Prochlorococcus marinus CUG1416: one gene and its partner. The protein of the gene in region 1 interacts with the protein of each later gene in a pairwise test. Links are inferred from orthologs where the notes say so. Each region holds a gene or a part of one and is shown on either strand. Other genes may lie near its edges.

Evidence for each region. The genes of interacting proteins can lie anywhere in the genome.
Region 2: the proteins of HA146_RS03045 (region 1) and sfsA interact in binary tests that used the Escherichia coli proteins (3 or more experiments, as listed by UniProt). The link is inferred for Prochlorococcus marinus CUG1416 from one-to-one orthologs.

What each region holds. Positions count from the first base shown.
Region 1 is NZ_JAAORM010000002.1:310,647-316,149, forward strand. What follows is about bases 1,164-4,071. They hold HA146_RS03045 (glutamate-5-semialdehyde dehydrogenase), read left to right. Parts: upstream 1,164-1,916; coding sequence 1,917-3,227; downstream 3,228-4,071. Other genes in these bases: HA146_RS03040 (translocation/assembly module TamB domain-containing protein), read left to right, coding at 1,164-1,850; HA146_RS03050 (dihydroneopterin aldolase), read left to right, coding at 3,239-3,601; HA146_RS03055 (esterase/lipase family protein), read left to right, coding at 3,607-4,071. In the rest of the region: more of HA146_RS03040, read left to right, coding at 1-1,163; more of HA146_RS03055, read left to right, coding at 4,072-4,200; HA146_RS03060 (M3 family metallopeptidase), read right to left, coding at 4,193-5,503. UniProt on the Escherichia coli protein: Catalyzes the NADPH-dependent reduction of L-glutamate 5-phosphate into L-glutamate 5-semialdehyde and phosphate. The product spontaneously undergoes cyclization to form 1-pyrroline-5-carboxylate.
Region 2 is NZ_JAAORM010000002.1:32,644-37,487, forward strand. What follows is about bases 288-3,231. They hold sfsA (DNA/RNA nuclease SfsA), read left to right. Parts: upstream 288-1,361; coding sequence 1,362-2,102; downstream 2,103-3,231. Other genes in these bases: murJ (murein biosynthesis integral membrane protein MurJ), read right to left, coding at 288-1,290; HA146_RS01410 (ammonium transporter), read left to right, coding at 2,283-3,231. Outside these bases: more of murJ, read right to left, coding at 1-287; more of HA146_RS01410, read left to right, coding at 3,232-3,743; HA146_RS01415 (4-hydroxy-3-methylbut-2-enyl diphosphate reductase), read left to right, coding at 3,833-4,844. UniProt on the Escherichia coli protein: Binds to DNA non-specifically. Could be a regulatory factor involved in maltose metabolism.

The DNA.
Region 1 (5,503 bases):
GTAAAGGTTCCTTAAACATCGAAAAACTACCACTAAGTGCTGCAAATATCTTTTTGAAAAAACCAAGAGATTTTCTTGGTGGTTTGGATATGAATTTACTTTATGATCTTGATAAAAAATCTTTCTCTAGTGAAATTTCTTCCAATAATTCATCAATAAAAAATAACAAAATATTATTTAATAGAGGACTAATTGAATTTAATAATTCTTTTTTTGATATTGATTTTTCCTTGCTAATAAATGACTCTGATGTACCAATTGATATTAAAGGCTCAATACCTATAAATAAATCAGATAACTTAGATCTAAGATTGATTGGGAATGGGAAATTTATTGAGTTAATAGATATTTTCGCTGATGAATACTTTACCTTTAAAGAAGGTGATGTGAATCTTAGAATGATAATAAAAGGAACCCTAGATAAGCCTATCTTAAATGGATTTGTCGCAATTAAAGATTCTGAAATTGATTTTTATAACAATATAATAAAAGACATTAATAGCCTGATAATTTTTGATTTTGATACTTTAGAGATCAAGAATCTAACAGCACAGGTTGAAGATTCTGGAAATATTTTTATAAGAGGGTCTTTGCCTTTTTATAGTCAAAATGATTTAGAGAAGGCTGAGATTAATTTGAAAACGAACAAATTCACTTTAAAGAAAGATAATTTTAATTTTTTAATAGATTCAAATATCGATTTAAGTGGATCATTTGAAAGTCCTGTTTTGGGTGGATATCTATCTTTTAATAATGGATTTATTAATTTTAATAGCACCAATCAAAATAATAAAAAAGAAGTCAATATTAAACGAAAAGAGGAAAAAAAAGATTGGCCAGAACTTTATTGGAATAACAATAAAAATATTGAAATAATTTCAAATGAAACAATTTTAAATTCCGTTCTTTTAGGAGAAAATTTGCCTAATTATTTGAATGATTTGAGTTTTAATAATCTTAAATTAAAGCTTGGACCAGAATTTAAACTTCAATATTCAGATATAGTTCAAGCTTATTTAGATACCAAATTAGACCTTAATATAAATGGAACTGTAGGAAAAGATTTAAATGCTAGGGGGCTTATTTATCTTAAAAAAGGTAGAGCGAATCTATATACTACCCCGTTTAAACTTGATAAAAATAAAGATAATTATATATTATTTGCATCAAGAAGTGGTGTAGTTCCATTTATTAACTTTTCTTTAGTTAGTAAAGTTCCAGATTCCATAATACCTATACGTGAAAATAATCAGGATTCGAATATTATATCAGCTGATCTTGATGCAGATGAGACTTCAAGTGGTTTTGGAGCGTTTGGAATTGGCAATACAAGGCTTATCAAAATTGAAGCTTCCTACGAAGGATTTCTAGATCAATTATCTTTTGAAGATGAAAATAAAAGAATCCAACTAAGGAGCACTCCAAGTTATAACAGGTCACAAATAATAGGCTTAATTGGAGGTAACTCCGCAAATTTAATAAATAGAGCATTTATTTCTCAACTTAATAATGCGGATGCTTTTAGTGAAAGATTTCAGTTATCTTTATATCCAGCTTTAATAGAAAATAATGATTCTCTTAATAACATTTTTTCTAATGAAAGTTTAGATATAGAAGATGATGGACAATCATCTTCTAATGAGGAATTTTCTTCTCAAGCTTGGGTAGCTGAACTAGGACTTGATATTACGGATGCGATAAATTTTGCCTTTCAAACCGTTCCAGGTAGAGATGACCTTTCACCTACAGGAATTTTGACCTTTCAGGCTAATCCAAACTTAGAATTATTAGGTTCTTATGATGCTAATGGGGATTGGAAAAGTCAAGTTCAATTATTTTTTAGATATTAATTCAGAAAGAAAGTTAGTTTAAAGAATCGTTAATTTGAATTATTATTAAATTAACTAGAAAAAATTATGACCAATATCTTTGAAGTTCCTAAACCAGGTAATGATCTTTTAGAAAAAGCTGATCAAGTTCGTTTGGCATCATTAAAAATAAGTCAGGCTGAAAATCAAATTAGAATTAAAGCCTTAAATTTTATGGCTGATTATCTAGAAAAAAATACTAAAGAAATTTTGGAGGCTAATATTGATGATTATAAAATAGCAGAAAAGAAAGGAATTTCTAAGGCTTTACTTTCTAGATTAAAGTTATCAAAAGAAAAATTAAATACAGGTATTGAAGGAGTAAGAAAAGTTGGAGACTTGGCGGATCCTGTAAATCAAGTTCAAATCAAAAGAGAGCTTTCCAATGGATTGATCCTAGAAAGAAAAACAGTGCCTATTGGCGTTTTAGGGGTTATTTTTGAATCTAGACCGGACGCTGTTATGCAGATTAGTTCTTTAGCAATAAGATCAGGGAATGGAGTAATGCTAAAGGGCGGTAGTGAAGCTAATTTAACAAATACTGCAATAGTCAAGGCATTACAGCAGGGGTTAGATAAATCAGGTCTTGATAAAAATGCAATATGCTTACTTACAAACAGAAAAGATAGTATGTCGATGTTAAGTCTTGAGAAATATATTAATTTAATAATTCCAAGAGGAAGTAATGAATTAGTTAAATTTATTCAAGAGAATACAAGAATTCCTGTGCTAGGTCATGCGGATGGAATTTGTCATTTGTTTATAGATAATGAGGCAAATCTGGAGATGGCTCTATCAGTCTCTTTGGACAGTAAAATTCAATATCCTGCAGCATGTAATGCTATTGAAACTTTATTAGTGCATAAAGATATTGCACCAGTTTTTCTAGAAAAGGCCATACCTTTGTTTAATGCTAATGATGTTAAATTAATTGGAGATAAAAGATCTGTTGAATTAGGGCTAAGTTATGAGGCTAGTCTAGAAGATTGGCAAACTGAATATTTAGATTTAATTTTATCAATAAAAATTGTTGAGAATCTTGATGAGGCAATCTCTCATATTCAAAAATTTAGTTCAAAACATACAGATGGAATAATCACTGAAAATTTAAGTACTGCTAATAAATTTATGAATGTAGTTGATAGTGCAGGTGTTTTTCATAATTGTTCTACTAGGTTTGCAGATGGGTTTAGATATGGATTCGGAGCTGAAGTTGGGATATCTACTCAAACTTTGCCCCCAAGAGGACCTGTAGGCCTAGAGGGTCTAGTTACATATAAATATTTCCTAAAAGGAAATGGGAATATAGTTGATGATTTTTCATCTGGCAAAGCTATCTATACTCATAAGGATCTTTAAGATTTTTGAAGATGGAAACATTTATAAAAATTGAGAAAATTGAACTTTGGGCGAGAGTTGGCGTTCTTGATGAAGAAAGGAATTTAGGACAACTTTTTAGTTTAGATATATTTTTGTGGACTGATTTTGAAAAATGTACTTTAAATGATGACATTAAAAAAACAGTTGATTATTCAAAATTAGTTGAAATTTTAAAAGATCAATCAAAGAAAATATATTGTTTTACAATCGAAAAATACTCAAGCTCAATTTTAGAAATTATTGATGCGGAGTTTAATCTTTCTAAAATTAAAATCATTCTGACAAAATGCAATCCACCAATAACTGGATTTGATGGGAAGGTGTCAATAGTAAGAATTCTTGAAAATAAGTAAAAGTTTTGGAAAAAAGAAATCCTATTATATTGATTCATGGTCTTTGGAATACTTCAAGTATTTTTTCTTCTATTACCTCAAAACTTGATGATATTGGAATTGAATATTTTGCCCCAACTCTTAAGCATTCATATGGAATGACTTCAATTTTTGATTTGACTAATACATTAAATGAATTAATTTTAGAGAAATATGGTTTAGCAAAAGAATTAGATATTTTGGGATTCTCCATGGGAGGGATAATTGGTAGGTATTGGATTCAAAAATTTAATGGTTATAAAAGAACAAGAAGATTTATATCTATAGGTTCTCCTCACAAAGGAACATTAATGGCTCAATTAGTACCTAAATACCCTTTTAGAGGAATATCAGAAATGAAAATAAATAGTAAGTTTTTGATAGAACTGGCAAAGAGTGATTTTTTTCTTGATGATATCGAGTGTATAAATTTCTTTACTCATTGGGATCTAATGGTTTTCCCTGGTTGGTGGACTAATTTAAATTTAGGGAAAAAAATATCAGTAAAAGTCTATAAACATAGAAATCTAGTAAGGAATAAATCTGTGATTGAGAAAATAATCGGTGAAATTATTATTTAGCTCCAGATAGACCCAAATGTCTTACTAAGGAAGCTGTTTGTGGCTCTCTTCCCCTGAATAGTTTGAATATATCTAATGGAGGTAAGCTTCCACCTAAGCTAAGTATTGTATCTTTAAATTTCTTTCCTATTAACTTTAAATTTTCAGTGTTTTCTAGATCAGCTTCTTCGAACATAGAAAAAGCATCAGCACTTAGAACCTCAGCCCATTTATATGAGTAATATCCTGCAGAATATCCGCCCGCAAATATATGGCTAAAACAACAAAGAAATTGATCTTCTGGAATTGGAGCAATAACAGTAGTTTGTTTTGCAATTTCTCTTCTTACTTCATCAGCTGTTTTACCTTCGTTTTTGTCAATACTACTGTGTAATCTGAGGTCTGTAATCGCAAAATGGAGTTGTCTAAGGGTAGCCATACCACAATTAAAAGTTCTATTTCTTAGAAGCTTTTCAAAATTCTCATTGGACAGTTTTTCTCCTGTTTTATAGTGCTTAGCAATATTCAAGAGTGTATTTTTATGAAAACACCAGTTTTCCATAAATTGACTTGGAAGTTCGACTGCATCCCATTCAACATTATTGATGCCAGCTGCTTGAGGAAAATTTACAGTGGTAAGCATGTGTTGAAGACCATGGCCAAATTCATGGAATAGTGTCTGAACTTCTTCAAAACTCATCAAACTAGGTTTGTCTTTTGATGGTGGTGTCTGATTACAAACAAGATAAGCTACCGGTAGGGTCTTTTTGCCAACATTATTTTTATTCAAGCATTCATCCATCCAAGCACCTCCTCTCTTAGATTCTGGACGAGAATATGGATCGAGGTAAAAAGATGCTATTTTGTTATCTTCTTTATTAAAAATATTAAAAAACAAAACATCATCATTCCATAGAGGTGCTTCATCAGTTGCTTCGACAACTTTAATTTCAAAAAGCTTTTCGCTTAATTTAAATAAACCTTTTAAGACATCATTTAGTGGGAACCAAGGTCTCAAAGACTCTTGATCTAAATTGAGTTTCTCCTTTCTAAGAAGTTCAGACCAATAACTAATATCCCATGGCTCAATATTCTGTGATTCTGGGAACCCATTGGCTTTAGAAAAATTATTGAGCTTTTCTAATTCAATTTTTGCAGTCTTATATGCTGGTTCTCTCAATTCTTCTAAAAGGTTTTCAACATTTTTAATTTCTTTCGCCATTTTCGTTGACAAACTTAGTTCTGCCCAACTTTTATAACCGAGAAGATTAGCCTGTTTAGTTCTGAGAGATAATATCTCTTCAATGATTGGAGAATTATTTTT
Region 2 (4,844 bases), 280 kb from region 1 along the record:
GAAAATTATTCCTACAACTCCAAAATTATATGGTGAAAGATCCCCTAAATTCTTGATTGGTGCACCAATTAAAAACCAATCAAAAAAAATATTAAATATTATCCCTGCAAAAGACAACTTAAATGGGAATTTTGTTTTTTCTATTGAGTAGTAAGTTCTTACTAGTAAATCTCTATAAAGATAAAAAGGTATCCCAAAGGCATAAGCAATTAATATATTCTTCACTTTTAAAGTCGCTGAATAATCAAAAGCTCCTCTTTGAAAAACTAACTGTACAATTTGATTATTAAACGTTATGAAAAATCCAGTTAAAAAAATAGTTGTCAAGAAACAGTACTCTATTCCAGAGATTAAGTTTTTTTGGAACCCTCTGTTGTCTCTACAACTTCTCAATTGAGAAAATTTTGGAAGTAATGGCAAAATTATAGAGTTAGATAATATGCCTAAAGGAGCTTGCACGAGAAAGTTTCCGTAAGCCAGTCCCGATGCTGCTCCTTGAAAACTGGAAGCGAAAAACATATCAATAAAAACATTGATTTGACTTAGGCCTGATGAGATAGATGCTGGAATAATTAGTTTGAAAATCCTTCTCTCTTCATCTTTAAATAATTTGAAGTTTGACTCTAGTTTAAATAGACCAATTTTATTTATTTCCCAAATTTGAACAACAAACTGAATAAAAGTTCCTACCAAAGTTGCAAAAGCCAGTAATCCCGTATAAGTAAGGAAATTTGAAGATGTATTTTCATGGTTGAGAATCCAACTAAATACAATAAAAAAAATAGTAGTTACGCTTGTTATGGCTGGGCTTATACTTGATAAAAAGAATTTTCTTCGGGAATTTAAAGCCCCAAAGCTTAAACCTATGAAGCCAGATAAAGGGATACAAGGCGTGAGTATTTTTAATTGGTAAGTGGCAATAGATTTAGCTTCGTAACTTAAATTGGGAGCTAATAATTCAATTAATAAACTGGAATTAAAGTAAATAAATACAGCTAAACCTAATAATAATATGGAAAGTTTAATGCTTACTTTAGTTAGAATAATTGCCCCATCTTTTTTGCTAAGGGGAGTTAGAACTGCAACTACTGCATTATGTAAAGGGCCATTAATACCTCCTATTATTATTAGCAAAAAACCTGGAATTATATAGGCATAATTAAATGCGTCGTATGTTATGCCAACTCCGAAAGCAGCAGCTATAAATATTTGTCTTACACATCCAGCTAATTTACTAAGACCAGTACCAAATGAAATTGAAAAAATATTATTTTTTAAAATTGAATGCATTTGGATTTATCTAAAATTTTTCAAGAAGATTAAGTTTCAATTATATTTGATTTTTAACTGAAGACATATTTATGAATGATCGAATAATTGAATTTGATCCATTAATTGAAGGGATTTTAATTAAGAGGTATAAAAGGTTCCTTGCGGATATTGAATTAGAGAGTGGAGAGGTAATAACGGCTCATTGTGCTAATACAGGTCCAATGAAGGGACTTTTGACCGAGAGGGCAAAAGTAAGAATAAGTGTCTCACCTTCTCCAAAGAGAAAGTTACCTTTTACATGGGAACAAGTGTGTGTTTTAGATAGAAACAATAAGGAGGTTTGGGTAGGAATTAATACCCTATTTGCAAATAAGTTAATAAAAAAGGTTATTGAGAAAAACTTGCTAAAGGAAATAATTGGAGAAATAGAGACAATTAAATCTGAAGTTCCTTATGGAGAAGATAAAAAAAGCAGAATTGACTTCTTTTTAACTCCAAAATCTTCAAATCCTGATAATCGTAACATTTACATAGAGGTTAAAAATACGACATGGATTAAAGAAAATGTTGCTCTATTCCCTGATACAGTAACGAAAAGAGGCCAAAAACACCTCAAGGAATTAAAAGAAGTAATTCCTGAAAGTAAAAGTATTTTAGTATTTTGTATCACTAGAAAAGACGCTAGTTTCTTTGCTCCCGGAGACGATGCAGATCCCTTGTATGGCAAGCTTTTTAGACAATCTTTAAGCGCAGGAATGCTATCCATCCCATGTGCTTTTGAATTTCACAAAGACCACATAACATGGAATGGAATTAAACCTTTAATTTAAATAAAGATCTTGATATTTTGAAATCCAAAAAAAATCGGTTTTAAATTTAACAAATTTAATTTTGGGATGCAACTATAAAATTGGTAACAACGACTACTAGACACTAATTAGTTTTTTGAGCAAAATTGAATATGAAAGGAAACAGCACAAACTGTTTTTTTGCAGATCTAATTTTTTTTTATGACCACTGCTTTGCAAACGCCTCAAAGGCGCTCTAGGTCCAAATTACAAGATGCAAGTCTTGTTAATGGACCTATGCTCCTTTTGAGGAGTATTCGAGGATTTAGTTCAAACCGCTCTATGTTGTGGCTTGCAACTGTTCCTTTAGCTTTGTTTGGTTTAGGTATTTTTAATCTTTCAGCTCATGCAGCTGATTTACCTGAGTTGAATGCAGCTTTTCTTGCTAACAATTTATGGCTTTTGATCGCTACTATCTTAGTGATCTTTATGAACGCTGGTTTCGCTATGGTTGAGGCAGGTATGTGCCGTTCTAAGAACGCAGTAAACATACTTGCTAAAAACCTATTCGTATTTGCTCTAGCTGTAACCTCTTACTGGTTTATTGGCTATTCATTAATGTACGGAGGTAGTGTTGCTGACGGATGGCTTTATTTTGGAGGCTTATTTTTTGATCCAACAGTTACTGCAGATATGGTAACTGATGCTGGATTAGTCCCAACAGTTGATTTCTTGTTCCAGTCTGCATTTGCAGGAACTGCGGCAACTATCGTATCCGGTCTTGTTGCCGAAAGAGTTAAATTTGGAGAATTTGTTGTTTTTGCTATTGTATTAACTGCATTTATATATCCAATTGCTGGTAGCTGGAAATGGAATGGTGGTTGGCTTGATTCTTTAGGTTTTGTTGACTTTGCTGGTTCTTCAATTGTTCACTCAGTTGGAGCATGGGCAGGTCTTGTAGGAGCTATGCTTCTTGGACCAAGGATTGGTAAATACTCTGATGGAAAACCACAAGCTATGCCAGGCCATAATATGGCCATAGCAACTTTGGGTGCATTAGTTCTATGGATAGGTTGGTATGGATTTAACCCCGGTTCTCAACTTGCTATGGACCAATGGGTTCCATATGTTGCTGTAACAACTACTTTGGCAGCAGCAGCTGGAGCTATCGGAGCGACTGTTGTTTCAACACTAACTTCTGGTAAGCCTGATCTTACAATGATTATTAACGGAATTCTTGCTGGCTTAGTTAGTATTACTGCTGGTTGTGGTGATATGACTCTTGCTGGAGCCTGGTTTGCAGGACTAGTAGGTGGAATTATCGTTGTATTTTCTGTTGCAGCCCTTGATGCTGCTGAGATCGATGATCCTGTAGGTGCATTCTCAGTTCACGGAGTTTGTGGCGTATGGGGTACTTTAGTTATCGGTCTTTGGGGTACAGCTGTACAAGGAGATGGAGCAGGTATGGGATTGTTCAATGGTGGAGGTATTAACCTTCTTCTAGTTCAAGCTCTTGGTGCCGCAGCTTATGCTATCTGGACACTTGTTACTTGCTGGATTGCCTGGTCTGTAATTGGAGGATTATTCGGTGGGATCCGAGTATCTGAAGAGGAAGAGACTCAAGGACTAGATATAGGAGAGCACGGAATGGAAGCTTATCCAGACTTTGCATCTGCTAAATAATCTAATCTAAAATTCATTTTAGAAACCTGACTTATGTCAGGTTTCTTTTTTTTTACGAAAAATTATTTAAAATGTTGTAATATCTAAAGATGGATACTCAAGCCTTTAGAAGATCCCTTCATCATTCTGATAGATACAATAGAAGGGGTTTCGATTCTCCAACAAAAAGAGCTCAAGCCTTAGAAGAAGCTTATCAAAGCGATTTGATAAGTTCTATAAGAGATAATGGTTTCACTTACAATAAGGGAAGACTAAATATTAAGTTGGCTCAAGCCTTTGGTTTTTGTTGGGGAGTTGAAAGAGCTGTTGCAATGGCTTATGAGACTAGGAGACATTATCCTAATGAGAATATTTGGATAACAAATGAAATAATTCATAACCCTTCAGTTAATGATCATTTAAGAAAAATGAATGTGAAATTCATTGCAGCTAAAAATGGAATCAAAGATTTTTCGTTAGTTTCTAATGGGGATGTAGTTATATTGCCTGCTTTCGGAGCTACTGTTCAAGAAATGAAGCTCCTTCATGAGAAAGGATGTCATATCATAGATACAACTTGTCCCTGGGTTTCTAAGGTTTGGCATACTGTTGAGAAACATAAAAAACATGTTTTCACATCTATAATTCATGGAAAATTTAAGCATGAAGAGACTCTTGCTACTAGCTCATTTGCAGGGAAGTATTTAGTTGTACTTGATCTAGAAGAAGCAAATTATGTATCTGAATATATTCTGGGCAGAGGAAACAGAAATGAGTTCATGAATAAATTTGCTAAAGCTTGTTCTAATGGATTTGATCCTGATAAAGATTTAGATAGAGTCGGAGTCGCAAATCAGACAACTATGCTTAAGAGCGAGACCGAGGAAATTGGAAAGGTCTTTGAAAGAACGATGTTACAAAAATTCGGACCAGAAACTCTAAATAGTCATTTTTTGGCTTTTAATACAATTTGCGATGCAACTGAAGAAAGACAAGATGCAATGTTTTCCTTGGTGGATGAAGACCTTGATATTCTTGTCGTTATAGGAGGCTTTAATTCGTCAAATACTACTCATTTACAAGAAATAGCTATTACTAAGAATATTTCTTCTTTTCACATTG